Regions from separate parts of the Arthrobacter sp. K41 genome, predicted to be linked through region 2. Evidence: riboswitches for the same ligand, from Rfam matches in the RefSeq annotation. Region 2 holds a riboswitch; each other region holds the start of a gene.
The links. Region 2 has a riboswitch for cyclic di-AMP ahead of AC5RTE_RS10445 (M23 family metallopeptidase). Riboswitches for the same ligand answer to the same signal wherever they lie in the genome.

Region 1: linked by a shared signal. The riboswitch ahead of AC5RTE_RS02575 (LysM peptidoglycan-binding domain-containing protein) and the one ahead of AC5RTE_RS10445 (M23 family metallopeptidase) in region 2 are both predicted to bind cyclic di-AMP.
Region 3: linked by a shared signal. The riboswitch ahead of AC5RTE_RS07320 (aggregation-promoting factor C-terminal-like domain-containing protein) and the one ahead of AC5RTE_RS10445 (M23 family metallopeptidase) in region 2 are both predicted to bind cyclic di-AMP.

Annotation. Positions count from the first base shown of each region.
Region 1 is NZ_JBNHEW010000001.1:547,790-557,743, forward strand. Features, by position in the region: gene AC5RTE_RS02545 (DUF1918 domain-containing protein) at 1-112, opposite strand, end outside; gene AC5RTE_RS02550 (metallophosphoesterase family protein) at 208-714, shown strand; gene AC5RTE_RS02555 (glucose 1-dehydrogenase) at 833-1,726, shown strand; gene AC5RTE_RS02560 (DUF1810 domain-containing protein) at 1,808-2,251, opposite strand; gene AC5RTE_RS02565 (DNA alkylation repair protein) at 2,235-2,804, opposite strand; gene AC5RTE_RS02570 (TraR/DksA family transcriptional regulator) at 2,801-3,157, opposite strand; cyclic di-AMP (ydaO/yuaA leader) riboswitch at 3,540-3,711, shown strand; gene AC5RTE_RS02575 (LysM peptidoglycan-binding domain-containing protein) at 3,715-4,566, shown strand; gene AC5RTE_RS02580 (protein adenylyltransferase SelO) at 4,668-6,143, opposite strand; gene AC5RTE_RS02585 (APC family permease) at 6,140-7,582, opposite strand; gene AC5RTE_RS02590 (ribonuclease Z) at 7,579-8,598, opposite strand; gene AC5RTE_RS02595 (hypothetical protein) at 8,668-8,856, opposite strand; gene AC5RTE_RS02600 (hypothetical protein) at 8,978-9,406, opposite strand; gene AC5RTE_RS02605 (hypothetical protein) at 9,519-9,887, opposite strand.
Region 2 is NZ_JBNHEW010000003.1:624,129-634,082, forward strand. Features, by position in the region: gene mobA (molybdenum cofactor guanylyltransferase) at 1-215, opposite strand, end outside; gene AC5RTE_RS10430 (HNH endonuclease) at 261-761, opposite strand; gene AC5RTE_RS10435 (NlpC/P60 family protein) at 1,020-1,820, opposite strand; gene AC5RTE_RS10440 (C40 family peptidase) at 1,985-2,695, opposite strand; cyclic di-AMP (ydaO/yuaA leader) riboswitch at 2,766-2,946, opposite strand; gene AC5RTE_RS10445 (M23 family metallopeptidase) at 3,075-3,896, opposite strand; cyclic di-AMP (ydaO/yuaA leader) riboswitch at 3,906-4,117, opposite strand; gene AC5RTE_RS10450 (iron-dependent transcriptional repressor DtxR) at 4,262-4,957, opposite strand; gene serC (phosphoserine transaminase) at 5,236-6,366, shown strand; gene AC5RTE_RS10460 (DUF3027 domain-containing protein) at 6,518-7,411, opposite strand; gene AC5RTE_RS10465 (cold-shock protein) at 7,417-7,800, opposite strand; gene AC5RTE_RS10470 (hypothetical protein) at 8,018-8,251, shown strand; gene AC5RTE_RS10475 (helicase-associated domain-containing protein) at 8,262-9,954, shown strand, end outside.
Region 3 is NZ_JBNHEW010000002.1:628,156-638,109, reverse strand. Features, by position in the region: gene AC5RTE_RS07350 (phosphoenolpyruvate carboxykinase (GTP)) at 1-1,108, opposite strand, end outside; tRNA gene AC5RTE_RS07345 (tRNA-Arg) at 1,386-1,459, shown strand; gene AC5RTE_RS07340 (dihydrolipoyl dehydrogenase family protein) at 1,587-3,041, shown strand; gene AC5RTE_RS07335 (hypothetical protein) at 3,171-3,695, shown strand; gene AC5RTE_RS07330 (SixA phosphatase family protein) at 3,702-4,229, opposite strand; gene AC5RTE_RS07325 (winged helix-turn-helix domain-containing protein) at 4,280-5,146, opposite strand; cyclic di-AMP (ydaO/yuaA leader) riboswitch at 5,943-6,103, shown strand; gene AC5RTE_RS07320 (aggregation-promoting factor C-terminal-like domain-containing protein) at 6,109-6,837, shown strand; gene AC5RTE_RS07315 (YdeI/OmpD-associated family protein) at 6,917-7,360, shown strand; gene AC5RTE_RS07310 (glyoxalase superfamily protein) at 7,421-7,795, opposite strand; gene upp (uracil phosphoribosyltransferase) at 7,841-8,476, opposite strand; gene AC5RTE_RS07300 (phosphatase PAP2 family protein) at 8,517-9,413, opposite strand; gene AC5RTE_RS07295 (nucleoside deaminase) at 9,474-9,954, shown strand, end outside.

The DNA of each region.
Region 1 (9,954 bases), on a different contig from region 2:
GGTATGGCGGGGTTCCGCCCTGGCCGCGGACTTCGAGGATCACCCCGTGCCGGTCCGTTGCACCGACGGTCCTTCCGTGAACGATGATCCTGTCGCCCTGTGCTGCCTCCATGGCTATCACCTCCAGCCCCAGATTACGACTGTCTGCCTCCGGGGAACAGGGCCGGAAAGGGCCAATCCGAACCGGCAGCATGGCAGGATTTCCCCATGCCGCTGAATCTTCTCCTGCTCGCCGATACCCACGTGCCCAAACGCGCCAGGGCGCTCCCCGCGCAGGTGTGGGCCGCCGTCGGGAATGCTGACGTGGTTTTCCACGCGGGCGACTGGGTGACGGTGGACCTGCTGGACGAGCTTGAGCGGCGAAGCCGGCGGCTGATCGGCGTGTACGGCAACAACGACGGCGCCGGCCTCCGCGCCAGGCTGCCCGAAACGGCAACCGCAACGCTTTACGGAGTCCGCTTCGCCATGGTGCACGAGACCGGCCCGGCGAAAGGCCGGGAGGCACGGTGCGGGGCGCTCTACCCGGATGCTGACGTGCTGGTCTTCGGGCACAGCCACATCCCGTGGGACACCACAGCCCCTGGAGGCCTGCGGCTGCTCAATCCCGGCTCACCTACAGACCGGCGCCGCCAGCCTGCCTGCACCTACATGACGGCGGCGGTGGACTCCGGCGGCATCACGGAGGTCAGGCTCGTCGAGGTTCAGCGGGACTGAACGGGGGCTGGGCCAGGAACACGGAGCGGGTTGGCAGGGACGGGCTGATTGCCTAGGCTGGAACGGTAAGCATGCTTAGCTTTCTCGTGTTCCACTCCGATCCAACAGGAGGACCACCATGACAGACCAGTACACCTTCCGCAATCCGGTCACCGCCTACGAGACAATTTCCCCGCCGAAGCAGGACCAGCCCGAACCCGGCCTGGACGCAGAGCTGGAACCCAAAGCGGACCTCGGTGAGAAAACCTACCGCGGTACCGGCCGGCTCGAAGGCAGGAAGGCAATCGTGACTGGCGCGGACTCCGGTATCGGTGCAGCCACAGCCATCGCCTTCGCCCGGGAAGGGGCCGACGTCGTCCTGTCCTACCTCCCGGAGGAGGAAGAGGACGCCGCCCGCATCGCAGGATTCATCGAAGCCGCCGGCCGCAAGGCCGTCAAGGTGCCCGGCGACCTGAAGGACCCGGTGCTTTGCCGTGAAGTGGTGGACACCGCCGTGGCCGTGCTGGGCGGAGTGGACATCCTGGTGAACAACGCCGGGAAGCAGGTGGCCCAGGAGGAGCTGACCGACATCACGGACGAGCAGTTCGACCACACCCTGAAGACGAACGTGTACGCCATGTTCTGGCTGACCAAGGCTGCCCTCCCACACATGCCGCCGGGCTCCACCATCATCAACACCACCTCCATCCAGGCTTACAACCCATCACCCACGCTGTTGGACTATGCCACCACCAAGGCCAGCATCAACAACTTCACCAAGGGACTGGCCCAGCAGCTCGCGCCCAAGGGCATCCGCGTCAATGCCGTAGCCCCCGGGCCCATCTGGACTCCGCTGCAGGTCAGCAGCGGCCAGCCCAAGGAGGAACTGCCGGAGTTCGGGCAGTCCACTCCCCTGGGCCGTGCAGGCCAGCCGGCCGAGCTCGCCCCGGCGTATGTCTTCCTGGCCTCGCCGGAGTCAAGCTACGTCGTCGGGGAAACGCTGAACGTCAACGGCGGCAGCCCCTCGCCGTAGCCCGGCGCTGCCGGGTATGTTCGACGGCGATGCCCTGCGCAGGAAGCGCAGGCACCGCCGTCGGCTCTTTTGTTCGAAATTCTAGGTCGCGTCCTGGCCCGCCAGCAGCTCATCAGTCGCGGCGTCCGGCTGTCCGTCAAAAAACTTGGCCAGGACGGTCTTGAAGACGGTTTCGCCGGGTGCCGCGCGCAGGAACAGCGTCATGGACGAGTGCAGCTTCCGGGCATCGATGCCGCCCAGGATGTCCTCTGCGGTGCGGCCTGCATGGTTGGTAAGGGCCAGGGCGCAGTCGAGCAGCCGCGGGCCCAGCACCTCATGGTCCAGGTACTCCCGGGCTTCAGCGAGGGAGCTGATGGCGTACCGGCGGGACATGTCGCTCTGTCCCAGGCCGGCGAGCTGGGGAAAGATGAACCACATCCAGTGGCCGGACTTACTGCCCATCTGCAGTTCCGCCAGTGCCTGGTCGTACGTTCCGCCGCTGTCCTGGGCGTGGACGAATCGTTCAAGGTCAAAGGGTCCGTTCATGGGTGTCTCCTTGTGGTGGGGCTTCGGGTTCTGAATGCTGTTCAAGATAGTCCGCTGCGCGGCGCAACTGGCTGTCCGGGTCCGTCCGCCAGCGGGCGAGGACGACATTGGCACGTTGCCGCCCGTGTCCGTCAAGCCGTGCCAAAAACGGCGCCACAACATCGGCCAGCAGGGGGCCGGCCAGTTCTTGGGTCGCGGCAGTCCGCAGGAAGCCCTCAACCCGGGTCAGGTCCGTGTGGCGCAGGAGTGACACTTTGGACTGCAGCAGGACGACGGCGGCGAGGCGGCGTTCATATACGGCCCTTGAGCCGGGCCGTGGCTGGCCCCACAGCGCGGACGCGAGCTGCATAACGCCGTCGTGATCAAAATCCTTGAACTTGCGCAGGGCGTCGCGGACCGTTCCCCGGACAGCGCCCACTGAAGAACCGTAGGAGGCCAACCGACCGCCGAGCCGGGCCTCGACGTCGTCCGCCCGGTACCAGGAGCCCTCATTCTGCAGGGTGCGGTCAATAAATGCGGCGGCAGCCGCCACCTGCTCCCTGCCGCTGGTCATCGGCGGCCTGCCGCGGCGTGCCGGATGCAGAACGGCGTCCACGGCCTTGCCTCCAGCCTGCCCTCGGCAATGGCTTCACCGCAGACGGCGCAGGTGCCGTAGGTGCCGGCGGCGATCCTGGCCAGGGCTGCGTCTACCTGGTGGAGCCCGGCACTGCTCTGCTGCAGCAGGGCCGAAGCCTGGGACAGCTCGAAGGCGATGGTGGCGCCTTCGGGGTCATGCTCGTCATCCACATTCGAGTCCTGCCGGGCCGAGTTTGCCGAGGCGATGTCCTCGCGGAGGGCCGGGAGGAGAGCAATTTTGCGCTCCCGCTCCTCCTCCAGCAGGATCCGGAACCTTTCGTAGTCAGGCATGGCAAAAGCCTACGCGGGGTCAGTGCCTGTTCCCCGTCACCGGAGCAGTTCCAGGCCGTGCCTGCCACGCTGGGCCCCGGTTGCCTGGCCGAATTCCGGAGCCTTCCTTCCAGCCCGATATCCTCCTGCCGCGGAATCCCAGGGCGGCCTGTTTCACGCCGAGGTTATAGGTCTGTGACAAAGAACACGAGCCACATCTCCGGCGCGCCTATCTCGCAAGGTCAGGCTGGGGTGCTGCAACCCTCCAGTCGTTTGCGGAATGCGGTAGAAGCACCTCGTATGTTACCCAAACGTGACAATGGGGCCCCGCACGGGTTAGGGTCTTCAGGTGTCCCTCCCAGACGGGACATTCCCCTCAGTATGCCGAGCCCTGCCACTGACCCGGGAACCAACGCTCTTCAGCTGGCAGGGACGGGGGAACCAAGTTTCCGCGGCCTCATATGAGGCCTTGGGGTTAAGTCGATAGCACCTCCGCTTTTTCCGGATGTGCTCCCGGCCGGGTATCTCCAACCCGAACCCGACAGCTCACCCCGCAGGCATGGGAGAGGCGATCAACCGTGTCAAAAAATTCCATCACCGCCCGTCACCGCGCGACTCCGGCCCGCTCAATCGCGCTCCAGGGTTTGGCTGTGTCAGTCAAGTCCCTTGGCCGCCCGGCGCTCGCCGTTGCAGCAGCATCCGGCATTGCCTTCGGTGTCGGCGCCCCGGCCCACGCAGGCGTAACCGGTCCGGACACCACCGAGACCACTAACACCCAGGCTTACGCAGCACCGGCTGCTGCAGTGGCCGCCCCGGCAGCAGCCGCAGCCAACGTCCACACTGTTGTTTCCGGCGATACCCTCGGTGCCATCGCGGCAGCCCACGGCGTAGCCCTGAACGACGTCCTGGCTGCCAACGGCCTGGCGATCACCGCCATCATCTACCCCGGCGACCAGATCCAGATCCCCGGTGCCGGCTCCGTTGCAGTTGCTCCGGCCGCCGCCCCGGCTCCCGCCAAGGCTGCCGCTCCTGCCAACACCGGCATGAACCTGTCCTACGCCTCCACGGCTGCCGTACCTGCTCCGGCTGCACCTGCCCCGGCAGCTCCCGCAGCCACCGGCACGGGCACCGGCGCAGCCATTCTGGCCAACGCCTACGGCCAGCTGGGCGTCCAGCAGGACTGCACCGCCATGGTGGAGAAGGCACTCCGCGCAGTTGGCAAGAGCGTTGGCGACCTCGCTCCCGGCCAGTTCTACCAGTACGGCACCACCGTTGCCACCCCGGCTCCCGGTGACCTGGTTATCACCGCAGGCCACGTTGGCGTCTTCGCCGGCAACGGCCAGGTTGTCAGCGGCGGCGTGGACGGCTTCAAGACCGAGGTCCACTCCATCAGCTGGCTCGGCGGCGCTTCCTTCGTCCGCGTAGCGTAGTCACACCACCCGAACAGGGGCGGCAGACGGGATTAATCCTGGCTGCCGCCCCTGTTTTGTTTCATCGGGTCTCCCCTGGTTCCGGCACCAGGTGGAGATTTTCAGGTCCCGCAGAAGGTCTGGTAGCTGCCGAAGTCCTCCGGCGCTCCTTCGGCATAGCGTTCCAGCCCGGGCCTCTCACTGAACGGGGCACTGACCACGTCCAGGAGCCGGGTAAAGGGATCAAGGTCTCCCCCCGTTGCTGCGGCGAGCGCTTCCTCCACCAAATGGTTGCGCGGGATGTAGGCGGGATTGACCGTGTCCATCAGGTCCCCGTCCGGTTGCAAGGCGCGCCACCGCCCGGCCCAGGCATCGAAGGCCGCCAGGTCAAGAACCATTCCGCGGGCGGGGCGGTCGTTGCCCCTGGCCGCGTGCGAGAGGTTGCGGAAAAAGGACGTGTAGTCGATCGGTCCGTCCTTCAGCAGGGCCACCAGCCCGTCCACCAGCTCCGAGGCCTCTTCGGCCTCCGCGCTTCCGGCCGGGGCTTCCGCCAGGCCGAGTTTGGTTTTCATGCCGGCGAACCAGGCGTCACTGTATTGCCGGCGGAACTTGCCAAGTGCTTCCACCGCCGGGGCAACGGCCTGTTCCTGGTCTTCATGGAAGAGTGGCAGCATGGCCTCGGCCAGGCGGGCCAGATTCCATTCCGCGATAACCGGCTGGTTGGCGTAGGCGTAGCGCCCGCCCACATCGATGGAGCTGTACACCGCGGCCGGGTTGAAGGCGTCCATGAAAGCGCAGGGCCCATAATCGATGGTTTCCCCGGAGATGGTCATGTTGTCCGTGTTCATCACGCCGTGGACGAATCCCACCAGCATCCACTGGGCCACCAGTTCCGCCTGGGTGGACACCACTGCTTCGAAGAGCGCCAGGTACGGGTTTTCGGCGTTTGCGGCCTGGGGGTGGTGCCGGCTGATCGCATGGTCCGCCAGGCGGCGCAGGAGGTCCATGTTTTCGGTGGCCCGTGCGTACTGGAAGCTCCCCACGCGCAGATGGCTGCTGGCCACCCGTGTCAGTACCGCCCCTGGAAGCATGGTCTCCCTGCGCACCGGCCGGCCAGTGGCCACGACGGCAAGGGAGCGCGTTGAGGGGATGCCGAGTGCGTGCATCGCCTCACTGATGAGGTACTCGCGCAGCATGGGTCCGACGACGGCCCGCCCGTCCCCGGCACGGGCGAAGGGAGTGCGGCCCGACCCTTTCAGGTGGATGTCCCGCAGCCGGCCGTCCGGGCCCGTCAGCTCACCTAGCAGGAGTGCGCGGCCGTCGCCGAGCAGGGGCGAGTAGCCGCCGAACTGGTGGCCGGCGTAGGCCTGGGCCACCGGCGTCGATCCTTCCGGAACGTGGTTTCCGAGGAGGAGGCGTACGCCCTCCGCGGACCGAAGGTATTCCGGATCGAGTCCCAGATCCCCTGCCAGCGCATCATTGAGAACCAGCAGCTTTGGATCAGGTGCTTCCTCTGCCTGCCAGGGAACCGCCAGCTCGGGCAGTTCCCGGGCAAAGCGTCCGTCCAAAGCGACAGTTGTTTCTGCAGCAGCTGTCATGTGTTAAGCCTTTCCTCGTGGTTCGTTCTCCGGTTTATCAGCCATGTGACAAACCAGAGCACAACGCCGATGGCCATCAGACCGCCGGCAATTTGGTACTGGATGACGTTCCTGCCCACCCATGGGCCGGCAAGGAAAGCGCACAGCAGGGCCGCCACCAGCGGCAACTGCCCGGGCGAGGTGAAGAACACCTTGCGGTTGGGGTCCCGCTTGCGGCGCAGTACAAGGCAGGCAACGTTTACTACCGTGAAGACGCAGAGCAGCAGGAAGGCAGTGGTCCCGGACAGGTTGGCCACGATGTTGCTTTCCGGATCGCTGGTGACGTACAGGATGAGTCCCAGCGCCAGGACGGTGGAGAAGACGATGCCGGCCCACGGGGTACGGCGGCCCGGCAGGACCTTTCCGAGGGTACGCGGCAGGACGTGCTGGCGTGCCATTCCGTAGATGAGGCGGCTGGCCATCAGCATGTTGATCAGTGCTGTGTTGGCTACGGCGAAGACCGCCAGGAACGGAAAGATCCTGTCTATCGGGAAGTCGGGCGAACCCTTGTGGACCACCTCAAGAAGCGCGGCTCCTTCGGCTTCCCGAATGTTCTCAAGCTCGGTTGGCGTCAGTACGCTGACCACCGAGACAGCCACCAGCATGTAAAGGAGTACAGCTATTCCCAGCCCGGTCAGCATAGTGCGCGGGAAGATTTTTTCCGGATTCCTGGTTTCCTCCACCATGTTCACGGAGTCCTCGAAGCCCACCATGGCGAAGAACGCGATGGAGGTGGCGGCCGTAACGGCCAGGAACAATCCCTTGTCCTGGTAGTCGCTGAAGACAAGGATCTCGCCGGGGTTTCCGGTGCCCTGGGACATCACGAAGAAGCCGACGCCGATCACAATGCACAGCGCGATCATTTCCACCAGGGTGAGGACAACGTTGAACTTGACGCTTTCCCCCACGCCGCGCAGGTTGATGATGGCCAGGAGCAGCATAAAGGCCATGGCGACGGCGGTGATGACACCTTGCCCGGGTAGTCCCATCCAGCCGTTGATCTCGAACCCGCCGAAGAGGTTTTGGGCCAGGACGTTGGCGGAGGTGGAGGCGCTGGTGATGCCCGAACAAACCACGGCGAAGGCCACCAGGAAGGTTACGAAGTGGATCCCGAATGCTTTGTGCGTATAGAGGGCAGCCCCGGCGGCCTGGGGGTACTGCGTGACCAGTTCCAGATAGGAGAAGGCGGTCAGTGTGGCCACCACAAAGGCCAGCAGGAAGGGCAGCCACACGATGCCGCCCACCGTTCCGGCCATGGTCCCCGTGACGGCGTAAACACCGGCGCCGAGGATGTCGCCCACGATGAAGAGCAGGAGGAGTTTGGGGCCGAGGACCCGTTTGAGTTCGGGTTCCTTTCCTTCAGGAGTAGCGTCGAAGACTTCTTCGGAAGTTTTGCTCATTGTCGACCTCCACGAGAGGTTGGGCGGCTGCGCCCGGGCGGTATGCCGGATAGTTCACTCTCTACCCCCTGCAAGTGTTTGGCAATCAGCAGCCCCACGCCGTCCCCGCTGCCCGGCACGGGGTTGGGATGCCACCGCCGGCGCTTTGGAAAGGCGAAATGGTCCAGGTCCTCGGCCGCCATCACCGTTGTGCCCGCGGCGCGCAAGTCCGCCTGCGCCACCAACTCGCTGACGTCGTCGTACCTTGCCGAAAAGTGCGTGAGCACAAGCGCGTCAACACCGGCGTCGGCTGCAAGCTTCCCCGCCTGCCCCGCAGTCAGGTGCAGATACCTGCCGGCGAGCGCGGCGTCGTCGTCGCTGAAGGTGGACTCGGCCACGAGGAGGTCCACGCCGTCGGCCAGCTCCTCAGCCCCCGCACAGGGAGCGGTGTCCATGACGAAGGCGAAGCGCTGGCCGGGCCGTGGGACACTGACGTCGGCGAGATGGACCCCCGCCAGCGTGCCCTCTCGCTGCAGCCGCCCGATGTCCGGCCCGTGGATCCCTGCCGCTGCCAGGCGGTCCGGGAGCAGGCTGCGGCTGTCCGGTTCGAGGAGCCGGTAGCCGTACGTTTCAATGCGGTGGTTCAGCGCCCGGACTTCAAGCCCTTCGGCCACCGTCCCGTTGCCGCCGTGCGGATGAAGCCTTAGGTCTATTCCGGGCGAACTGATGGACACGAGCGCCCGGACCACGTCCTCTCCGGACGCCGGGTAATGGAGATGGACGGGGTGGGCCACGCCGTCCAGCGCCATGCGGGACAGCACCCCGGGCAAGCCGTAGCAGTGGTCGCCGTGCACATGCGTCAGGCAGATCCGGGTGATGTGTGTTGCGGATACGCCTGCGTGGATCATTTGGCGCTGGGTTCCCTCGCCGGGGTCGAAGAGCAGCCCCTGGCCGTCCCACCGAAGCAGGTAGCCGTTGTGGTTGCGGGTTCTGGTGGGTACCTGGGAGGCGGTGCCCAGGACAATGAGCTCACGCATGTCTGCTGGGAGACCAAAAAGCAGGTTCCGGAATCATCCGGGACCTGCTTCGTGGTTCGTTGTGATGGGTCAGCGCCGCTTGAGCATGCCCATGATTTTGCCGGCCATGCCGCCGGTTCCGGCCCTGCCGCCCATGGCACCGGTGGTGTTGGGCGTCCGCCCTGTTGTGTTCATTCCGGTGCCGCGGACTGTCCCGGTGGTGCCGGACCTGCCGGCGAACCGTCCAGCGGCATTCCTGATCATGCTTCCCAAGTTCATGTGGTACTCCTTCAGTCTTGACCCGGCCAACCGATATTCATCAGCCTGCTTATTATTTTAGCGCAGTTTCGTTTTTCGGCCAGAGCGGGCGTGGTTTCTTTTGCCGGCCCTGCCGCGGGTTTCAGCGCTCCAGGTCGTCGGGATCGAACTCGCTCAGGGGCGAGCCGCCGAAGTTTTCCTGATCGTCGCTGGCATCGGCTTCCCGGCCGGTGGGGTCCTCGCCGAAGTCGACGTCGGCCACCGCCTCGCCAAGGGTGGGCGTGCTCGCCGGCAATTCGTCCCCAGCCCCGTCGCGGGTTGCTTTCATGTCATCCCGCAGGGTCTGGTCGCTGAGGAAATCTTCCTCCTCGCCGGAAACCTCATCCTGAAGCAGCGGGTCCTCCTGCCAGCGGTCCGGGTTGTTTTCCGCAGCGCCGGGGTAGCTGTCAGGTTCACCGTTGGTCAAGGGATCCAGTTCAAAGGATGAGGCCGCGCCCGGGGTCTCGTCGAGGAGCACGTCGTTCTCTTCGACAATTTCAAGTTCGTCGTCAGGCAGGTTCTGTTCCGTCATGGTGATGCCTCTCTGTTCAGCAGCGTACGGGTAATAGTAAGCATACTGACGAACGGACGGCAGTGTGAACTGTCCGCCCCGGTATCAGCCTGGCGGCCGCCAGCTGCGGCCCCTACTGCGCCTGACTCCCGGGCTGCTCCTGGTCGAGTGCCATCAGGGTCAGCACTGCCACCTGATAGCCCCCGGCGCCGTCCACCAGCTGGTAGCAGAACCGTTCGCGGGCGTGGCCCTGGTAGGACCAGGTGACAGCGGCCCAGGCACTGCCTGGCGTCTCGGCCAGCACCTCCACCTGCTTGTCGACGTCATTGACACCCTCGTACTGCATCCACGAGGAGGCGAAAAACTCCTCTGTCTGCCGCTGCTCCGTGACGGCGAGCAAGTGCCCGGGAAAAACGATCAGCGAGGGAACGGCGTAGAGCCGGCCCATCGCCACTTCGTCGCGGGCAAGCAGGGCGGAGGCATAGCGGTCGAAAAAATCCATGACCCTCTGGTTGGTTTCCGCTGGCATGGCGCTCCCGGTGCTCGTGCTGCTGTTGGGGTCAGGGCGC
Region 2 (9,954 bases):
TCGGGTTGCTCCCGGCATGAGAGCACACCTGCGGGAAGTGCACCTGGGTCCGGGCCAACAATTACTGTACGGAAGGCCCCGGAGGCCGCGGCCAGTGACTGCTGCAGGAGGGTGGCACCTTGGAAGACGAGCCCTTGCTTCGGTACTCCGCCCAGCCGTGATGACCGACCGCCGGCCAGGATCAAGGCATTGAAATCCGACCCCTTTTGCTCCATTCCCCCAGCCTAGTCCGGGGGCACGGAAGCCGTCCGACACTGGTGCTACGCAGCACGTTCGGGCAGCAGGAACGGATCCCAGGCGGGCGTCGGCTTCTCGAGTTCCTTGATCTGCCAGATGGTCCCATGCGGAGGCTCCGGGACGAACCTCAGCTTCCAGCCCATTTCCGCCGGGGTGTGGTCGCCCTTGACGTTGTTGCATTTCAAGCAGGCAGCCACCAGGTTTTCCCAGGACTCCGCACCTCCGCGGGACTTTGGTTGAACGTGGTCGATGGTGTGCGCAGCTTTACCGCAGTAGGCACACTTGTGCCCGTCACGCCGGAGCACTCCGCGTCGGCTAACGGCCGTGGACTGGTTGTATCTGGGGCGTATGTAGCGGTTCAGGAGGATCACGGACGGGCGGCCCAGAATCTCCTGGGGACCCACGACGGGATCGTCCCCCTCAGCCACAACGCTCGCCTTGCCCGTGAGCACAAGCACCAGCGCCCGGCGGAAAGTAATAACCGCCAGCGGTTCATATCCAGCATTCAGAACGAGAGTGCGCATGCACGTACCTCTTCACGGCCGCACCCGTCAGGGGCACGAGGGCCGGCTGCCCTCGGCATGTCCGGGCTATGGATCGACACCACAAGAGTAAACAAAGAAGTGCACTATCAGCTAATCGCTGAAGCCGGAGGCAGCCGTGTCCGAACCAAAATAGGCGCGGGACCCGCAAACCCTCCGGGTTAACTGACAGAACCCCCGCCGGAAGGGCAGGGGTCCTGTCTGGATTTCGTCAGCTATGCAAAACGTGGCGGAAGAGTGTCAGTTGACGCGGATGAACACCGGGCCGGAGCCTACGTTGGCGCTGAAGACAACAGTCTGGTTGCCGTTGTAGCCACCGTGGACGGCCTGGCCGTTGCCGGCGTAAACGGCGATGTGCGCCATGCCGGAACCACCGTTGGCGTAGTAGATGAGGTCGCCCGGCTGAGCCTCTGCAGCGCTAACCGTACGGCCCAGGGAAAGGTAGCCTGCCGGCCAGTCGTGGAAGTTGATGCCCACGGCAGCCAGGGAGTTGGTAACCAGCATGGTGCAGTCCTGCATAACGCCGAGCTGTGCGTAGGCGGCGGACAGGATGGCCGCACCCTTGCCGCTTGCCGGTGCAGAAACGGCGGGCGCGGCTGCTGCCGGAGCGGCTGCTGCCGGCGCCGTGGCGGTCACCTTGGCGACAGCGGCAGTCCGTGTGGCGGGAGCAGGAGCCGGAGCGGCTTTCTGAACCTCAGCTTCTGCCTCGACTTCGGGCTCGGGGGCTTCCACTACGGGGGCCGGGGTGGTGGTTACAGCCGGCTTCTCGAAGGAGATGGCGATGGTGGAAGCAGCCGAAATCGGAGCCTCAACGGTTGATTCAACTTCCAGGGTGGAAGCCGGAGCGGAATCACGCTGGACGTTGGCGTCAGCAGCGTTGGCTGCCAGGCCGCTGGTCAGGACAAGGCCGGAAGCCGCTGCGATAACAGCCGCCTGGCGTCCTACGCCGCCGGCGTTGTCGCCGACAGCTTTGGCAATGATGGCGAGCGAGTTGGTTTTGGTGACCTCGGCGCGGTGCCGTGCGGTTGCACGAGTAGTCATCAGTTCTCTCTTTCGTTTTCCTTCGAACCGCATGTAGGCAGCCAAAGGGGACTGGACGTGCCGGCATCTTGGGGGTACGCCGGCACGCCCTGAACGGGGATGTGTGATTTAGCGAAAAGCGTGTTTGGGCAAAGAAAAAGCTCTTGGACCGTAAGGTCGAAGAACTAGTTCATGGTGAAGAACGCGGAGGAGCCGGTAGCGGCTACCGAGTGCAGCAGCGTTCCCTGGGAGGGGTTCAGGGCGCTGATCATCATGCCGTTGCCGACGTAGATGCCAACGTGCGCTCCGCCGTTCTGCATAACAAGGTCACCGGGCTGCGGCGTGGACGTGGGCTTCATTGCAGTCCATGCGTTCACGCGGGGGATGCTGATGCCGGCCTGGGCGTAGACCCACTGGGTGAAGCCGGAGCAGTCCCAGCCATTGGGGGTGGTGCCGCCCCAGACGTACGGGCTGCCGATGCCGGTGTAAGCGATGGCCGCGATGCCCGAGCTGGCCGCGGATGCGACGGGCTCGGCGATCTTCTTTGCTGCTGCTGTGGTGGCAGTCGCCGCAGTGGGGGCAGTTGACGCGGTCGCTGCAGTCGATGCGGCGGGGGCGTCCTCGTCATCGGAGGTTGACTGGACTGTCACAGGCTCCACAACAGGAGCGGCGATGGTGGTCACAACCGGCCGTTCGAAGGAAACGGTAGCCGTGGGTGCCGCGGTGACGGCAAGGGCGGGCTGCGCGGATCCGGACTCGGTGGAAGCGGAGATACCAGCAGTGGTATCTGCTGCATTGGCTGGCAGGCCCATGGTCAGGATGAGGCCGGATGCAGCAGCGATGACTGCAGCCTGGCGACCTACTGTCCCGGCATTGGCACTAACAGCCTTGGACATGGAGTCCAGGGCGTTGGTACGAACCGGTTGCGCGCGGTGGCGCGCCGAATTATGGCGTGAAGACACGAAGGTAGCCTCTCCCAATGCCTGCGAGGTGAGCTGTCGGATTCGGATGGGAGTCACCCGGCCGCGCGGCTTCCTGGGAAGCTTTTGCGACTTAACCCCAAGGCCTTCGAAACTAAAGGCCACAATTGGTTCCCCCGCCCCTGCCAGACGATGAAATGCGAACGGACCTTGAGCGGTGGCAGAGTTAGGCAATCCGCACAAGAGCGTCAACTTCGGAAAAGTTGACGCGAGTTAGACGGTACAGCAGTTTTGCGTGAATGTCACATTCAGGTCACGGCAGGTCAAGATGATTTGATAGCAAGCGGTCACTTGACTAGAGCCAGCTGGTGGGGTCGACGACCTCACCGTTGACCTGGACCTCAAAGTGCAGGTGGCAGCCGGTGGAGGCACCTGTGGTCCCGCTGAGGGCTACAACGTCTCCGCGGGAAACTGTCTGCCCCTCCTTCACGCTGAAGGAGGAGAGGTGGTTGTACGTGGTTTCCAGGCCGTTGCCGTGGTCCACTACAACGCGGTTGCCGCCACCGTACTCGTGCCAGCCGGCGAAGGTAACAGTTCCCGTGGCCGCAGCCAGGACGGATGTGCCGCACTGGGCCACATAGTCCTGCCCGCGGTGGAAGTCGCCGGAGCCTCCCGTGATCGGGCTGACGCGGTAGCCGAACGGCGAAGCAGTGGTCAAGGCAGCGAGTGGGGCACCGAGGCTTCCCGTGGAAGCAGCGCGGGTTACGGCGCCGGCAGACTGGGCGCTGAGCAGCTGCTTCAGCTTTCCGTCCGGGTCCGCCTGGGTGACTACAGCGGAACGGCTGAAGTCAATCGCGGCCCCGGCTTCTGCGGTGATCTGGGGCTGCGGGGCAACAGCTGACGCGGCAACGGCAGAGGATCCCAAGGTATCGGTGGCCATGACGGGACTGGTGGCCGGTACGGTCACGGTGAGTACCAGACCGGTGGCGGCAAGTGCCACGCCGGCCTTTTGGCCGATGCCGCTGGCTGCAGCGAATTCGGTGACCTGACGGAAGGGACCCCGACGCCGGCGAGCATCACGGTGCGGATCGCGGGGGCGTTCCGAGGTGATGACTTCGACACCGCGCGGTGTCGAAGCAGGGACCGGCGCGCGGCGGCGTCCCCTGGAATTGTGCATGGTCAAGAAGGGTCCTCTCTGGAAAGCCTGCGAAGTTAGCTGTCGGATTCGGGTCAGAGAGTGCAAAGACCCGGTCCGCCGTAAGCAAGCTTCGGCACAGAGATATCCCGGAGGAATCCTTCACTGGAAGAGGCTTGCTGCTGACGGACTTAACCCCAAGGCAGTCCCCCGGCTGCCGCTTGTGGTTCCCCCGCCTCTGCCAGTTACGACTCGTGCTCCTGATCCGCTGGCAGAGCTCGGCTCCGGATCAGGTAACGCTTTAATATCAACTTCAGTTCAACTATAGAGGCAAAAGGGGCAAAGTAACAATTCCGTTATCTTTGCGTAAGCCACTTCACATGGGGTAGGGCACCCGACGGGGATTCTCAGGCGAGGGCCACGAACACGTGGGCCGCTACCTCCGGCGGCAGCTCGAGCGCCCCTTCGATGCCCGGGACCCGGACGGAGATGTAATCACCCACCCGTTCCAGGGACACAGCAGCGCCAGGCCGGATGCCGCCCTCGTCAAGCTGCGAGAGCAGCTCAGGCTCCACCTGGATGGGTTCAGCAAGCCGGCTGATGGTGACAACAGAGGCAGAGCCGTAGGACTTCATCGCCTCCAGAAGGCTGACAGCCCCGTCGCCAAAACCAAGGGAAGGCATGCCGCCCAGCGCGGCCAGCCCGGGGATGGGGTTTCCGTACGGAGACTTGGTGGGGTGGTCGAGCATCTCGTAGATGCGCCGTTCCACCCGCTCGCTCATCACGTGCTCCCAGCGGCAGGCCTCGTCATGGACGTAGGCCCAGTCCAGTCCGATCACGTCGGCGAGGAGCCGCTCAGCCAGGCGGTGCTTGCGCATGACTTCGGTGGCGCGCTTACGGCCGGTCTCAGTGAGCTCCAGGTGGCGGTCGCCGGAAACCACCACGAGGCCGTCCCGCTCCATCCGTCCAATGGTCTGGGAAACGGTGGGTCCGGAGTGGCGAAGCCGTTCGGCGATACGCGCACGCAGGGCAACGATGTTCTCTTCCTCGAGCTCCAGAATGGTCCGAAGGTACATCTCCGTAGTATCAATCAGATCCGTCATCCAGCTCAGCTCCTCGAGCGCAGTACCTTGCGTTGTCCCACCGTATCGCCTTCAACTGCGACGTAGTCCGTGGAAAAGCTTAGCCTATTTTGACTTTGTCCGATTAGTTGCGGCGGGCTGTGTGACCGTCTCATTGACTGGACTATGACGGCTCCGGTTCCCGCCCCAACAGTCCCACAGGGCAGAATGAGGGAGGCCCTGGTTGCAGCTGTCACCGGCTGCCGGCCACCAGCACCCGTCCGGACCAAAGCCGTGTCCACGCCGAAATTGGAGCACCTGTGAGCGAACCCAGCATCACTATTCCCGCCGACCTCCTGCCCCGGGACGGACGGTTCGGCGCAGGGCCGTCCAAGGTCAGACCGGAGCAGATTGATGCCCTGTCCGCGGCCGCGAAAAACATCCTGGGTACGTCCCACCGGCAGGCCCCGGTCAAGAACCTCGTTGGCTCCGTCCGCGAGGGCCTCAGCCAGTTCTTCCAGGCCCCGCAAGGGTACGAAGTTGTACTCGGCGTCGGCGGCTCCACAGCGTTCTGGGACATTGCCAGCTTCGGCCTTGTGGAAAAGAAAGCCCAGCACTTGTCCTTCGGCGAGTTCGGATCGAAATTCGCAGGGGCTACCAACAAGGCGCCCTTCCTGGAGGCCTCTTCCATTATCAAGTCCGAGCCCGGCACCCGCCCCTCCGCCCAGGCCGAAGCCGGTGTAGACGTCTACGCCTGGCCCCAGAACGAGACCAGCACCGGCGTCGCAGCCCCCGTGCAGCGAGTCGATGGGGTGGACGAGGGCTCACTGGTGCTTGTGGACGCAACGTCCGCAGCCGGTGGACTGGATGTGGACGTTGCACAGAGTGATGTCTACTATTTCGCGCCGCAGAAAAACTTTGCCTCCGACGGCGGGCTCTGGCTTGGCCTGTTCTCCCCCGCCGCACTGGAACGGGCGGCGCGGATCAAGTCCAGCGGCCGCTGGATTCCCGATTTCCTGGATTTGCAAACCGCCATCGACAACTCGCGCCTGAACCAGACCTACAACACCCCGTCGCTGTCCACCCTGGTAACGCTGGACGCGCAGGTGCAGTGGTTGAACTCCAACGGTGGTTTGGATTTCGCTTCTGCCCGCACAGCTGATTCTGCCGGACGCATCTACAGCTGGGCCGAGGCGTCGGAATTCGCCACCCCTTTCGTCACCAACCCGGATGAGCGTTCCAACGTCATCGCAACCATTGACTTCGATGAGTCCGTTGACGCCACCGTGGTTGCCAAGGTCCTGAGGGCCAATGGAATCGTGGACACGGAGCCGTACCGCAAGCTCGGCCGAAACCAACTGCGCATCGCGACGTTCGTGGCGATCGAGCCGGCAGATGTTTCCGCCCTTCTCGCCAGCATCGACTACGTCGTGGGCGAACTGCGCAAGTGAATCGTGCTGCGTCGCGAAACGGGGCTGCGCCAGAAGCCCAAATAATTTAACACCTATTGGTTAAGTACGACGGCGCCGCCCGGGTTTCCCGGTCGGCGCCGTTGGTGCGTCGGAGCTGGTCACTCAGCCCGCGTTCGCGTGACTTTGAGCCTTAGTGCCTTCCGGCGTCGTGGTCGAAGGGCTGCGCCGGGGCCTCAGCGTCCTGCTCTTCCCCCTGCTGCCGTTCGCCGTCCTGTGCTTCGCCGGACTGCGCTTCGCCGTCCTGTGCTTCGCCGGACTGCGCTTCGCCCATGCCGACAGCATCCAGGGAAGCGGCAACGCCCTCGGCAGGTTCACCGGAAAAAGGTTCAGTGGGGTCAGGTTCAGTGGAGGCAGCGTCCGCTGTCCAATCGGGAACCGCAACAGTTTCAGGCGCCTCCGCCGCTGTTTCAAAGACGTGCTGTTCGGCTGTTTCCGGTTCCGGTTCCTGCTCATCCTCGGGCCGGACGCGTTCCGCCCACGGCACCCATTCCGGCGCGAGGATGGATTCCTCGGACGGCAGGAGGCCGAGCTCGTTGACTGTGACTACTTTGGACCGGGAGTTCCGTGTCAGCACGGCGAACCACTGCCAACCGACGTAACCGGGCAGCCTGCATTCAAAGAGGTGGGTTACCAGCCGGTCGCCTTCGCTTTTAGCTGCCAGGTGCGCCCCAATGTCTGACGCAGAGGTGATGCCTGCAAGGGCGGTCCGTGCCGTGTCCACGGCAGCGGCAAGGAAAGCGTCCGGCTTTCCGGTCCGCCACACAGGCACCCCTGCCCGCCGCTTGGCCAGTTTGGCTGTTGCAACCGTCGGCGCGGCAGGCGGAAGGCCTGCAGAGGCGGCAGCAACATCGGCCTCCCCGGCCGGTGCGGCACCTGCCTGAAGCGCCACCAGGTCCACTGATGCGGGATCCACCGACACCGGGTCCACCAACTCAATGTCCAGCGAGCCCGCGGCCAAGGACGCCAGGTCCACCGGTTCCGGGACGGTTGACTGCGGGTCCTGCTGATCAGCTTCCGGTTTCATGGGGCCTAAACGTCCAGCTCGTCGGCAACCTTACGCAGGGCGGCAGCGATGGCCTTGCCCTTATTGCCTTCCGGGTATTTGCCTTTGGAGAGGGTTCCGGACAGGTTGTCCAGGACGGTCACGAGATCCTGGACAAGCGGTGCAAGGTCCTTCGCGCTGGGCCTTTTGGCCTTCGCGATGGACGGCGTTTTGTCCAGCACGCGCAGGCCCAGGGCCTGGGCGCCCTTGCGGCCATCGGCCACACCGAATTCAACGCGGGTGCCGGCCTTCAGCTCCGTGACGCCCTCGGGCAGCGACGACTTGGGCAGGAAGACTTCCTGTCCGTCTTCGCCCGCGAGGAATCCGAAGCCTTTTTCCTTGTCATACCACTTGACCTTGCCGGTAGGCACGTAATTAACCTTCTTCGTTCTGACGTCTTGAGACACGGCCAGCCGTCACCGCATCCGCATTGCTGTGCGGGTTCAGGGTATGACGGCTGGATACCGTGTTGGTCTGTATCCCTCAAGGTTATCCTGACAACTGCCGTTATCCTGCTTTCGATGGCGCTCCGCAACGCACCGGCGCACCCCTGCAGAGCTGTCAGGCCGGACTGTTAGCGTTACATCCATGACACCCTCGCGTTACCGGCGTCCCCTGACGATCCTCGCCGCAGCCATTGCCGTGATTTCACTGGCAGCGGTGGCTGCCGTTATGGCCTTCGCCTTTGCCGGTTCCGTGTCGCCGGTTTGGGTCACGTACACCGCCCTTTACGGCTTGCCGCTGGCATTCCTCCTGATGCTGTTCCTTGTCCTGGACAGCGCCGCCGGACGCCGCAGGGCAGGAAAACAGGACGGACGGTAACGTTGGACTGATGTCCCTCATTCGCGCGCTCAGCAAGGACCTGGAGGCCCGCAGCGATGACTCGTTGCAGGCACTGTTCGACGCGCGGCCAGACCTCATCTCGCCTCCGGTTCCCGACTTCGCCGCCCTCGCAGCCAGGGCCAGCGGGCGGGTCAGCGTCCAGCGCGCGCTGGAGCGGCTCAACCGGCCGCAGATGCAGGTCCTTGAAACCCTCCATCTGTGCACCAACACGGATACGGAGCACAGTGCCTCCGCGGCAGGATTGCGGAAGATGATCCCGGGTTCCTCCGTTGCGGCTGTGGAACGGATTTTGGTCTCGCTCCAGGAACTTGCCCTGGTCCACCGCGCAGAACCCCCGCCCGGGGCAGTCCCCGGCAACAGGCAGCGCTACTACCTCCCTGTGGGCAGCCTTAAGGACGTCGTAGGGATTTATCCAGCGGGGCTTGGCCGCAGCTACACCGAGCTGGTGCGCCTCCAGCCGGCGTTCGCGCAGCGGGCGGTCCAGCTCGTGTCCGAACTTCACCGCAGTGGCGCACCCGTCCACGAAGCCACCACGCCCATGGAGGCTGCCCTTGCCCTGCAGCGCTGGACGTCCTCGCCCGAGGCCCTCCAGGACATTTTGGCCACCGCCCCGGAAAGGACGGCGGCGTTGCTCGCCAGGTTCCGGAACTGGGCCATGGGTGCGGTCCCCCAGGCGCAGCGCAAGGCATCCATCACAGCCGAGGGATCCGACGTCGGACCCATCGACTGGCTCCTTGCGCGCGGCCTGCTGGTTCCCCTGGACGCCGCACATGTGGAGCTGCCCCACAGCGTGGGGCTCTCGCTGAGGGGCGGTGCCATCATCAACGACTTCAGCCTTTCGCCGCCGGTCCCCGAGCTTGGCCGCACCAGCGCCGCCCTCCGGCGGAACGCAGCCCTGGGAGCCATCAGCGAGACCCTGCGGCTGGTGGGCGAAATCCTGCATGTGGTGCGGGACCAGCCCCTGGCCACCCTGCGCAGCGGCGGTGTGGGCGTCCGCGAGATGAGACGGTTGGCCGAGCTGCTCAGGATCGACCAGCCCCATGCCGGCCTTCTCCTCGAGCTCTGCGGGCTGGCCGGGCTGATCCGCCTGGACGTTGACTCGTCGTCGTGGGTTCAGCCGCCGGAACTGGAATGGCTTGCCCTGCCCCGGCAGGAACAATGGCTCTGGCTGGTCAACGCCTGGCTGGCCAGCGAGCGCGTGCCTTCCATGGTGGGGCAGCCCATCAAGGGATCCCCGGGGTCAGCCCCGCACCGGTCAGCTTCCGGAAGCACCATCACTGCGTTGTCGGCCGAGGCGCAACGGCCCGATGCACCTGTAATCCGCAGGCGGATCCTGGAGATCCTGAATGAACTGACCGCTGAAGCAGAAGCCCCGGACGGAACAGCGCCGGTCCTGGACGCGGGTGCGGTGCTTCAGCGGGCCGAGTGGGCCCAGCCGCGCATGGCCCGGCGCTTCAGCTCGCTGATCCGCGGGGTCCTGGCCGAAGCCGAGGTACTGGGCCTGCTCGGCTCCGGGGCCCTGAGCCAGCTTGGAAGGGCCATCGCGGACGACGAACCGGAAACTGCTCTTTCCATCCTTGGTGAGCACCTGCCCGCCGAACTGAACCACGTACTGCTCCAGGCGGACCTTACCGCCGTGGCGCCCGGATACCTCGCCCCAGCGCTGACCGAAAAACTGTTGC
Region 3 (9,954 bases), on a different contig from region 2:
TCAGGTGCGCAGGCACCTCGTCCGTCATGCCCTCCCACCAGACTCCGCCGTCGTCGGTGAGCGCAACGTTCGTGAAGATGCTGTTGCCCTTGGCGATGGCACGCATGGCGTTGGGGTTGGTGCCCCAGCCCGTGCCGGGTGCCACGCCGAAGAGGCCCGCCTCGGGGTTGACGGCACGGAGTTCGCCTTCCTTGCCGAACCGCATCCAGGTGATGTCGTCACCCAGGGTCTCCACCTTCCACCCCTTGATGGTGGGATCGAGAAGGGCGAGGTTGGTCTTGCCGCAGGCGGAGGGGAAGGCCGCCGAAACGTAGTACGTCTTCTGCTCCGGGGAGGTCAGTTTGAGGATCAGCATGTGCTCGGCAAGCCAGCCCTCGTCGTGGGCCATGACCGAGGCGATGCGCAGGGCGTAGCACTTCTTGCCCAGCAGTGCGTTTCCGCCGTAACCGGAGCCGAAGGACCAGATGGAGCGCTCCTCGGGGAAGTGCACGATCCACTTGTCCGGGTTGCACGGCCACGGCACGTCAGCCTGGCCGGGCTCCAGCGGGGCGCCGAGGGAGTGGAGGGCCGGGACGTAGAAGGCGTTGGTCTCGGTGATGCGGTTCAGCACGTCGGTGCCGATGCGCGCCATGATGCGCATCGAGGCGACGACGTAGGCGCTGTCCGTGATCTCGACGCCGAACTTGGGGTCCTCAGCGTCGAGGTGGCCCATAACGAACGGGATGATGTACATGGTGCGCCCGCGCATGGAGCCGGCGAACAGGCCGCGCAGCTTCTCCTTCATCAGGTCCGGAGCCATCCAGTTGTTGGTGAAGCCGGCGTCGTGCTCCTTTTCGGAGCAGATGAAGGTCTGCTCTTCGACTCGGGCCACGTCAGCGGGGTCCGAGAAAGCGGCGAAGGAGTTGGGGAAAAGCTCCTGGTTCAACCGGGTCAGCGTTCCGGCCGCAACAAGTTCGTCGGTAAGACGGGTGTTTTCCTCTTCAGAGCCGTCTACCCAGTAGATGCGGTCCGGCTGCGTAAGCTCAGCAACCTCCTCGACCCATGCCAGCAGGCCGGCATGTGTGGTGGGTGCTTTCTCAAGCAGCGGCTTCTGCGCCAGATCGCCCATTTCGGTTCCCTTCCTCGGGTTCATCGGTGTGTGCTAAATGCTATGGTCCGGACCACTCGGGTTTTTGGGACGTATGCTGATCATCTGGCGCCCTCAAAATGTCTTTCCGCGGGAAATCAAGGAATTTTGAGCTCAAATCGTACAACAAAGTGACAAAGGTCACGTAGACCGGTCTAGTTGCGGATATTACACGGCAGTCGATTTGGCATCACGGCCAACCCTCGCGTAAAGTAATTCGAGGTTCAGGGAGAGCGGTTCTTCTCCTGGGACACGAGATGCGCCCATAGCTCAGCTGGATAGAGCGTCTGTCTACGGAACAGAAGGTCAGGGGTTCGAATCCCTTTGGGCGCACAGAAGAAGGTCCGCACCGGTTTACCGGTGCGGACCTTTTGCTTTCTGCTGAAGGGCCTCCTGCGGTCACGTCCTTCCCAATGCAGTCACGTCCTTCCCAGTGCAGTCGCGGGCGTAGGCTTTCCCCATGATGCCCGAGGCGATTTTGCGTGAATTTGATGTTGTAGTTATCGGCGCAGGCGCCGTGGGGGAAAACGTGGCTGACCGGGTGGTGCAGGGCGGCCTTACCGCCGTGCTGGTGGAAGCGGAACTGGTGGGCGGCGAATGCTCCTACTGGGCGTGCATGCCGTCAAAAGCCCTGCTCCGGCCCGGCACAGCCCTCCACGGAGCGCAGGCCTCCCCCGGAGCCAAGGAAGCAGTGACGCGGACCCTTAACGCCGCAGCCGTCTTGAAGCGCCGGGACTCCCTCACATCCAATTGGCAGGATGACGGACAGGTTAAGTGGGTAGAGGACACCGGCATCGAACTTCTGCGGGGCCATGCGTGGCTGACTGCGCCGGGGTCCGTTGAAGTGGCAGGGCTTGATGGCAACTCCTACCAGCTTCAGGCCCGCCATGCCGTGGTGCTTGCCACCGGCTCAGCACCCAACACTCCCCCTGTCGAGGGGCTCGAGGACGTGCAGGTGTGGGGCACCCGGGAGGCGACGTCAGCCAAGGAAGTGCCGCCACGGCTGGCGGTGCTGGGAGGCGGCGTGGCCGGCACCGAACTGGCCCAGGCCTATGCCCGGCTGGGCTCAAAAGTAACACTGGTGGCGCGCAGCGGCCTGCTCGGAAACTTCCCGCCGGAAGCAGCACGCCTGGTCGCGGCAGGACTGCGTGCAGACGGCGTCGAGATCCGGCTCAATACAGCTGCCGAAAGCATCAGCCAGAACGACGACGGGACGCTGAGGCTGCACCTCGGTAACGGTTCCAGCGTGACTGCCGAAAAAGTCCTCGTGGCCACAGGCCGGCATCCGGCCCTGGAGGGCCTGGGGCTGGAAAGCGTGGGGTTTGAACCGGATGAGTCAGGGCACCTGGTCCTCAAGACAGACAATTCCGGGCTGGTCAATGGAGCTCCCGGAGAGGAGCCCTGGCTCTATGCAGTGGGTGACGCCGCAGGAAAAAACCTTTATACCCACCAGGGCAAGTACGAGGCACGCGCCACAGGAGATGCCATCGCTGCGCGGGCGAAGGGTGAACTGAGCGGCACAGCGAGGGACTGGAGCCGCTTCGCACAGACTGCCAACGAGCATGCAGTACCCAGTGTCGTATTCACGGACCCGGAGCTGGCAGCCGTCGGTCGGACCCTGGAAACAGCACAACAGGAAGGCTACAACGCTTCCTCGGTGGAACTTCCCATCCAGGTGGCCGGCTCCTCACTGCACTCCGAAAATTACGAGGGGTGGGCACAGCTGGTGGTGGATGAGGACCGCAGGGTTCTCCTGGGCGCAACGTTCTGCGGACCGGACGTTGCGGAGCTCCTGCATGCGGCCACCATCGCCGTGGTGGGCGAAGTGCCATTGGAGCGCCTCTGGCATGCAGTGCCCTCTTACCCCACCATCAGTGAGGTATGGCTGCGGCTGCTGGAGAAGTACGGGCTGTAGGCGACGGCAGAGGTGCGAGCGTGCCGCTGGGCGGGCTGGCTGCACCGAGGGACCAAAGTGTTGCAGCCATTATGGTTGACTCGCGCGGCTACGAGTGGAAGTTGCCCCTCTTCGGGGATGATGGTGGTCATGCGTCACATGGGAAACAGCGGCAAGTTCGCGGTCATCGCCGGCATCGTGGCTGCCGGGCTGCTGATCCTGACGGGCATGACCCTGGCGGAGCCGGTGTTCATCGCTTTCCTTGGCGTCCTGAGCCTCGCCTGCGTCGCCTGCATTGCGGAAGTGCTCCGCCGCCGCCGCATCTTTATGCTCGTCGTCGCTGGTTTCTCCACCAGCCTCGCCATAGCGGGATCGCTTGCCTTCCTGAGCACCTGGGAAGCGGCCTTCGCCGGCCAGACCTCACTGTTCGGCACCCCACTGCCCACCTCAGACCCGGATAACTACTTCTTCCTGGCCGCGCTCTCGCTGCTGACAGCCCTGGCGGCACTGTTCGCGGGGGCCGTATGGCCGGGGCGGCGAGGCAGAGTGCAACACCCGGGCGCAGCCCGGGCCAGCGGCGCGCGAACCGCTTCCCGCGACAGGAACGCCGGCGGGCCGGCAGCACGGCAAACACGGCCTTTCCAGCCCCAGCGCCGTCCCGCGCCCAGGAAGTAGCCTGGCTCAGTGTGACCGCGGCACCTTGAACCTGGTGATCCGTGCGTCCTGCCCGTCCAGCTCCGCCCAGGACTTTTCAGTTTCGAGGACGGTAAGCGCGTTGGTGGGATACCTCGTGGCGGCGTCCATGTAGGCGTCGTGGTCAGAATCACGGGAGGCGAGGTGCATCGCAAGATCCTGCACGCCGGGCAGGTGCGCGATCAGCATAAGCGTGGTCACGGTATCCGGAACATGGTTGACCACCGTCAGCATACGGAGGGCCGAGGCGGCGTAAAGCCCGTCTTCGAGTTTGGGCGTGGGCGCCTTGTCACCCAGTTCGGAGCACACCCAGGTGCAGGTCTGGCGGGTCCGCAGGGCGCTGGAGCACAAGATGAAGTCGGGCACGATGTTGTGCTTAAGCAACCAACGCCCGGCAAGCGGCGCCTCCCGGTGGCCCCGCTCCTCCAGGGGACGGTCGTGATCCGCCACACCGCCGGGCCAGTCCGCCTTGGCGTGCCGCATGATCACAAGGCGTCGAAGATGGTGCTGGCTCATGGCTTAAGCTTAATGCCCGCCCCGGCAGGGGCGGCCAACGCTCTGAGGGGCTAGATCGAGTATTCCGGAGCGGCCCAGACGATAACCTCGGGGTGCTCGTAGAACCGGTAGCCCTGGCCGCGCACCGTGCGAACGGTGTTGGCGAGGCGGCCAAGCTTCGAGCGGAGGCGGCGGATGTGGACGTCGATGGTGCGCTCGTTAGGGACTTCTTCGGCGTTCCGCCACAGGCCTTCAAGCAGTTCGTCACGGCCCACGGTGCGGGTTCCGTTTTCCACAAGGTAGTTGAGGAGCTCAAACTCCTTGAACGTCAGGTTCAGGGATTCACCATCAAGGTGTACTTCGCGGCGGGCCAGGTCGATGAGGACGCCTGAGGGGCGCGGTTCCTGGGGCTGCTGGGGCCGCGGGGTTTCCGTGCGCTGCCGGGTGTTAACCGTGGGGTCACCGAACGTGGAGCGGACGACGTCGAGCGCTGACCCGGGGGTGCCGGCCGGGGCTACGGCAACAGCGGCGTAGCTTTCGGCTCCGGTTACCAGGGACTGGGCGTAGGCGCGGATTTCCTGGGCAAGCTTGGCGATGGAGGTGCCGGCGGCGGCCGCAGTTTCCTCATCAATTCCCATGTACAGAACGAATCCGCGGGCAACGTTCTCATTGGCTACCGGGCGGACCGGGGCGGGGCCGGCCACTACGGGAGTGGGAGCCGTCACCGGCGCGGAGTCAGCCGGCGGAACGGCGCGGAGTTGGCCGTAGGAGTTGGGATTGAAGCCCTGGGGGCCATAGCCCGCGCCGGGAAAGCTGCTTCCCGAAGTTGCGGGAGCGAGCGACGTGCGCGGTCCGAAACCGGGGCGGAGGCCGGAAGGCTGGCCACCTTTGGCGGCGTTACGGACAGAAATGTGGACGTATCCGGATGCAACTGACATGGATTGCTTACCTCAATGTGAATGGCCGTCATCGCGGCTCGAATGCTGGGTTCCCCGCATGGACTGCGGGGAGGGACGCCCGACGCTGGGCTGGGGGCGTATGCCTACTAACTTCGAGGGGTGGGAAGATCAGGCGTACATTCGACAACAGCGCATGTCGGCAGCAGCGGATGTGCTGGGCCAATGTTCTGCGGCTGCAGGTGCTGTTGAGTTCTTGTTCACAATGGAAGTGTGCAGCGTAACAATGCTAACTTGCAAGTAACAATGGACCGCTTCGTCCGGATAGTGAGACAAAAGCGCTTAACGTGTCGCAGATCACGATTCTGGCTGATGGTCAGATTGCTGATCAATATCCCGTTTGACGCTCCTCCTGAAGGTGCCAGCGCAACTTAATTCGGCGAACAGTGCGCACAAGTTCGCTTTCTTCATGCGTCTTCAAATTGCCGGAATCGCCTTCCTTTCGTCGCTCACTGTCCAGTAGCGGCCACTAGTAGCCCCGGGAAATCGGCCGAAGCACGTGACGAATCTGGGCGGCCTGGCCCGCTTTCACCTCAAGCGGCGGCAGCGCAGCCTGCCATCCCTGACTCCTCAACCGACACCGTGGCTCGGGGTAACAGGGGCATAACGCACGAAGTCAGCTCAATAGCGAAAACGCCATTTCTCCGGTTGCTGCTTCGACAAGGCGACGCGCCGTCGTCGTGATCTCTGTTACCAAGTTGTGACTTACGGTCTGGTTCCTGTACCGTCGATAGGGTGCGGTTCGGGCGTTCGGGCCGCATATCCGGATGACGCCAAGCTCTGCCACTTCCCGGATTCCTCTTGAACATAGGCAGAGGCGGGGGACCCACCGTCCCGGGCACTGATTGCCCTTGGGGTTAAGCCAGCACGTGAACTTTCCGTAAGGCCGGATGCCCTCATCCGAACCCGACAGCTAACTCCGCAGGTGTGAGAGGCGATTCATCATGTTCAAATTCCTGGCACAGCCACGTCCGAAAATTGAGTCTGCACCGCAGGCCGGGCCTGAAACTGGCAAAATCCCTTCGTTCGGCAAGCGCGCGGCAGTGATTGCCGCGTCATGCGCACTCCTTATTGGAGTTGGAGCTGCAGGACAAGCTACCGAAACCAGCATCCGCGCAGCTGCCACCGAAACACAGGCGGTTGAGGCGCAGTCCAACCTCAGCATCGAAAAGAGCGAGATCACGGCGAATCCCGCGCCGGAGTCGGCAGCCCCGGCCCTGCCGGAAATCAACGTTGTACCGCAGGCGGCCGAGCCTGCACCGGCACCCGAACCTGCACCGGCACCGGCTCCCGAGCCGGCACCGGCACCCGCTCCCGAGCCCGCACCGGCGGCCGCCCCCGAGCCTGCCCCCGTCGTCGCGGTCAATGATCCCGCCGGCGCCCAGGCCTATGCGGCCGGCCAGCTTGGCAACTACGGCTGGGCTCCTGACCAGATGCAGTGCCTGGTTACTCTGTGGATCAAGGAATCGGACTGGACCACCACGGCCACCAACCCGAGCAGCGGCGCCTACGGCATTGTCCAGTCCCTGCCGGCCGAAAAGATGGCCAGCGCAGGCGCGGACTACCTCACCAACTACCGCACACAGATCAACTGGGGCCTGAACTACATTCAGGAGCGCTACCAGTCCCCGTGCGGCGCGTTGAACTTCCACTTGTCCAACAACTGGTACTAAACGCCCGGGATATCAAGAACCTGTCAGCCGTGCGGCCCGCACCTTCTGAAGGTGCGGGCCGCGCGGCATACTGTCATTCATGAGGTTTACCACCACGATCCAGGGCAGCGGAAACAAGACCGGCATCGAGGTTCCCGGGGATGTTGTTTCGGAGCTCGGGGCCGGCAAGCGGGCGCCTGTGGTGGTCACCATCAACGGCAAGAGCTACCGCAGCAGCATTGCCGTGATGGGCGGGCAAATCCTGGTCTCACTGAGTGCGGCCAACAGGGAGTTTGTTGGCGTTGCCGCAGGAGACACTGTGGAGGTGGACCTGGAACTCGACACCCAGCCCCGGGTAGTGGAGATGCCCGAGGACCTTGCGTCCGCACTGGCTGCCGAGCCCGCCGCCCAGGAGTTCTATGCCACCCTGAACTACAGTGCCCAGCGCCGGTACGTTGATCCGTTGGGTGAAGCCAAGACCCCCGAAACCCGGCAGCGACGCATCGCCAAGGCAGTGGCGGACCTCAAAGCCGGCAAAAAATAACGTCCGCCGCTTTTGTGTCCTCTGCCATTTCCTGCCCGCGTGCCTGCGCCCCCGTGAAGGTTAGGCGTCGCGGCCGGGGATGTACTGCACCGCCCACCTGTTGCCGTCCGGGTCGGCGAAGTACACAAAGTGGCCCCAGTCCTGCACGTCCACGTCGCTGACGTCCACTCCGTTGCCCTTCAGGTGTTGGTGGGCGGATTGCATGTCGTTCACCACGAGCTGGAGGTTGGAGCCGGTGCCCGGAGGGGCGTCCGTGAGCCCGTCACCAATGCAGATTGAGCACGCAGAGCCCGGCGGTGTCAGCTGGACAAAGCGGATGGAGTCAGTTGGCCGTTCGTCGAAGTCGGCATTGAACCCCACCTTGTTAACGTAGAAATCCTTCGCGCGGTCTACGTCTGATACAGGGACATACACAAGTTCCAGTTTCCAGTCCATCCGCACAGGCTAGCGGCGGCACAAGGAATGGAAAAGGCTTGAGGACTACCCTGCAATGCCGTAGAGGCGGTCCCCCGCGTCCCCGAGCCCGGGCACGATGTACGACTTCTCGTTGAGCTTTTCGTCGATGGAGGCAAGGACGATCGTCACGTTTGCGTCCGCGAGTTCCTCCTCGAGCTTGGCCAGGCCTTCCGGAGCGGCCAGGAGGCAGATGCATGTCACATCCGATGCTCCGCGCTTGAAGAGGAACTTGATGGCTTCGCGCAAGGTTCCGCCGGTGGCGAGCATCGGATCCAGGACGAAGATCTGCCGGTCAGTGAGGTCCTCGGGGAGTCGCTCGGCGTAGGTGATGATGTCCAGGGTTTCTTCGTCACGTGCCATGCCCAGGAAGCCGACCTCTGCGGTGGGAACGAGTTTGGTCATGCCCTCCAGCATCCCCAGCCCGGCGCGCAGGATGGGGACCACCAACGGGGTGGGTTTGGTGAACGCGGTGCCCACAGTGGTGCTGACCGGTGTTTCGATGGTGACGGGCTCGGTGCGGACCTCGCGCGTGGCCTCGTATGCAAGGAGTGTCACAAGCTCCTCCGTCAACTGCCGGAAGACCGGGGACGGCGTGTTCTTGTCCCGCAGGACGGTGAGCTTGTGGGCGACCAGCGGGTGGTCAACAACGAGAGTGCGCATGGGTCAAAACTATCACCCGGCTGCTGGTGCCCCTCGGCTCTCAGCCTCCCGCGCCCGTCCGCGAGGAGCCGTCGCTCCCCCGCAAGGAGCCGCCGTCGCTCCTGCGCAAGGTGCCGCCGTCGTTTCCTTGCGGGGCGGTGCCGTTATTCCTTCCGGAGGTGCCCGCGTTGCTGGGGAGCGGGTCCTCGCTGTGCTCCTCGCGAAGAACCGGATGCTCAAAATCCGGGGCGGGGCCGGCGTGCTCGCGCTTCCGCACGAGGTGGAACAGCCGATGGGCGAGGATCACCATGCAGACCCAGGCGAGCCCCAGGAACCATCCCGCCATGACGTCGGTCATCCAGTGGTGCCCCAGGAAAACCCTGCTCAGGCCCATGGCGATGATGAAGAGAACCCCGGCAGTGATGGCGGTTATCCGGGCCCAGAGGGCCTGGAACTGAAGGCACATAATGTACACCAAAACGCCAATAACCACAGTGGTATTCAATGTGTGGCCGCTGGGAAACGACGGGGACGATTCGAAGGGCGGCACGGCCTCGGAATGATCCGGCCGGGTCCTGCCGACAAGACGCTTACCCATGGTGGTGGCCGTGGTGGAAACAAGGGCGGCACCGCCCACCAGGACGATGGGACGCCAGGTCCGGCTCAGGAAGGTCAACCAGGCCGTGAGAATGGTCGCGACGATCGGCATGCCAATGCCGCCGCCCACATTGGTGAAGGCTGTAGCGAAGGCGTTGACGTCGGGGTTCCGCAGGGATTGGGAATACTCCAGCGCCGGAATATCGAGGCCCGCCAACCCTTCCTCGTCCACCACATCCGAGTAGACCTCGGCTCCCAGCAGGGCCATGGCGAGCACCAGCGCGCCACCGACGATCATGGTTAACCAGAGGGCGGCGTAAGGCTTGATCCACTTGTCCACGCGTTTCCGGACTCTGCTCACGTTGCCTCCCGGCGGCGTACCTGACGGGTTCTGGGTATCCTTCGAAACTATCATTGAGCCATGGTCTCCGGGGAAAAGAATCACGACGTGTGGATGGGCCTTGCCCTGGCGGAGGCGCGCCGTGCCCTTGCCACAGAAGACGTGCCGATCGGGGCCGTAGTACTAGGGCCCGACGGCGCAGTGCTGGGTTCCGGACGGAACCAGCGGGAGGAGCTGGGAGACCCTACCGCCCACGCCGAAGTAGTTGCCATCCGGGAGGCTGCGGCGCGGCTGCGCGAGCTTTCAAAGGCTGACGGCGTGAGCGGAGACGGATGGCGGTTGTCCGATTGCACGCTGGTGGTGACGCTGGAGCCGTGCGCCATGTGCGCCGGTGCCATTGTCCTGGCGCGGATACCCAGGGTGGTTTTTGGGGCGTGGGACCAGAAAGCCGGAGCCGCGGGCTCGGTGTTCGACGTTTTGCGGGAGCGTCGGCTGAATCACTGGGTTGAGGTTTACGCAGGGGTCCGTGAGGACGAGTGCGGCGGGTTGTTGCGGAACTTCT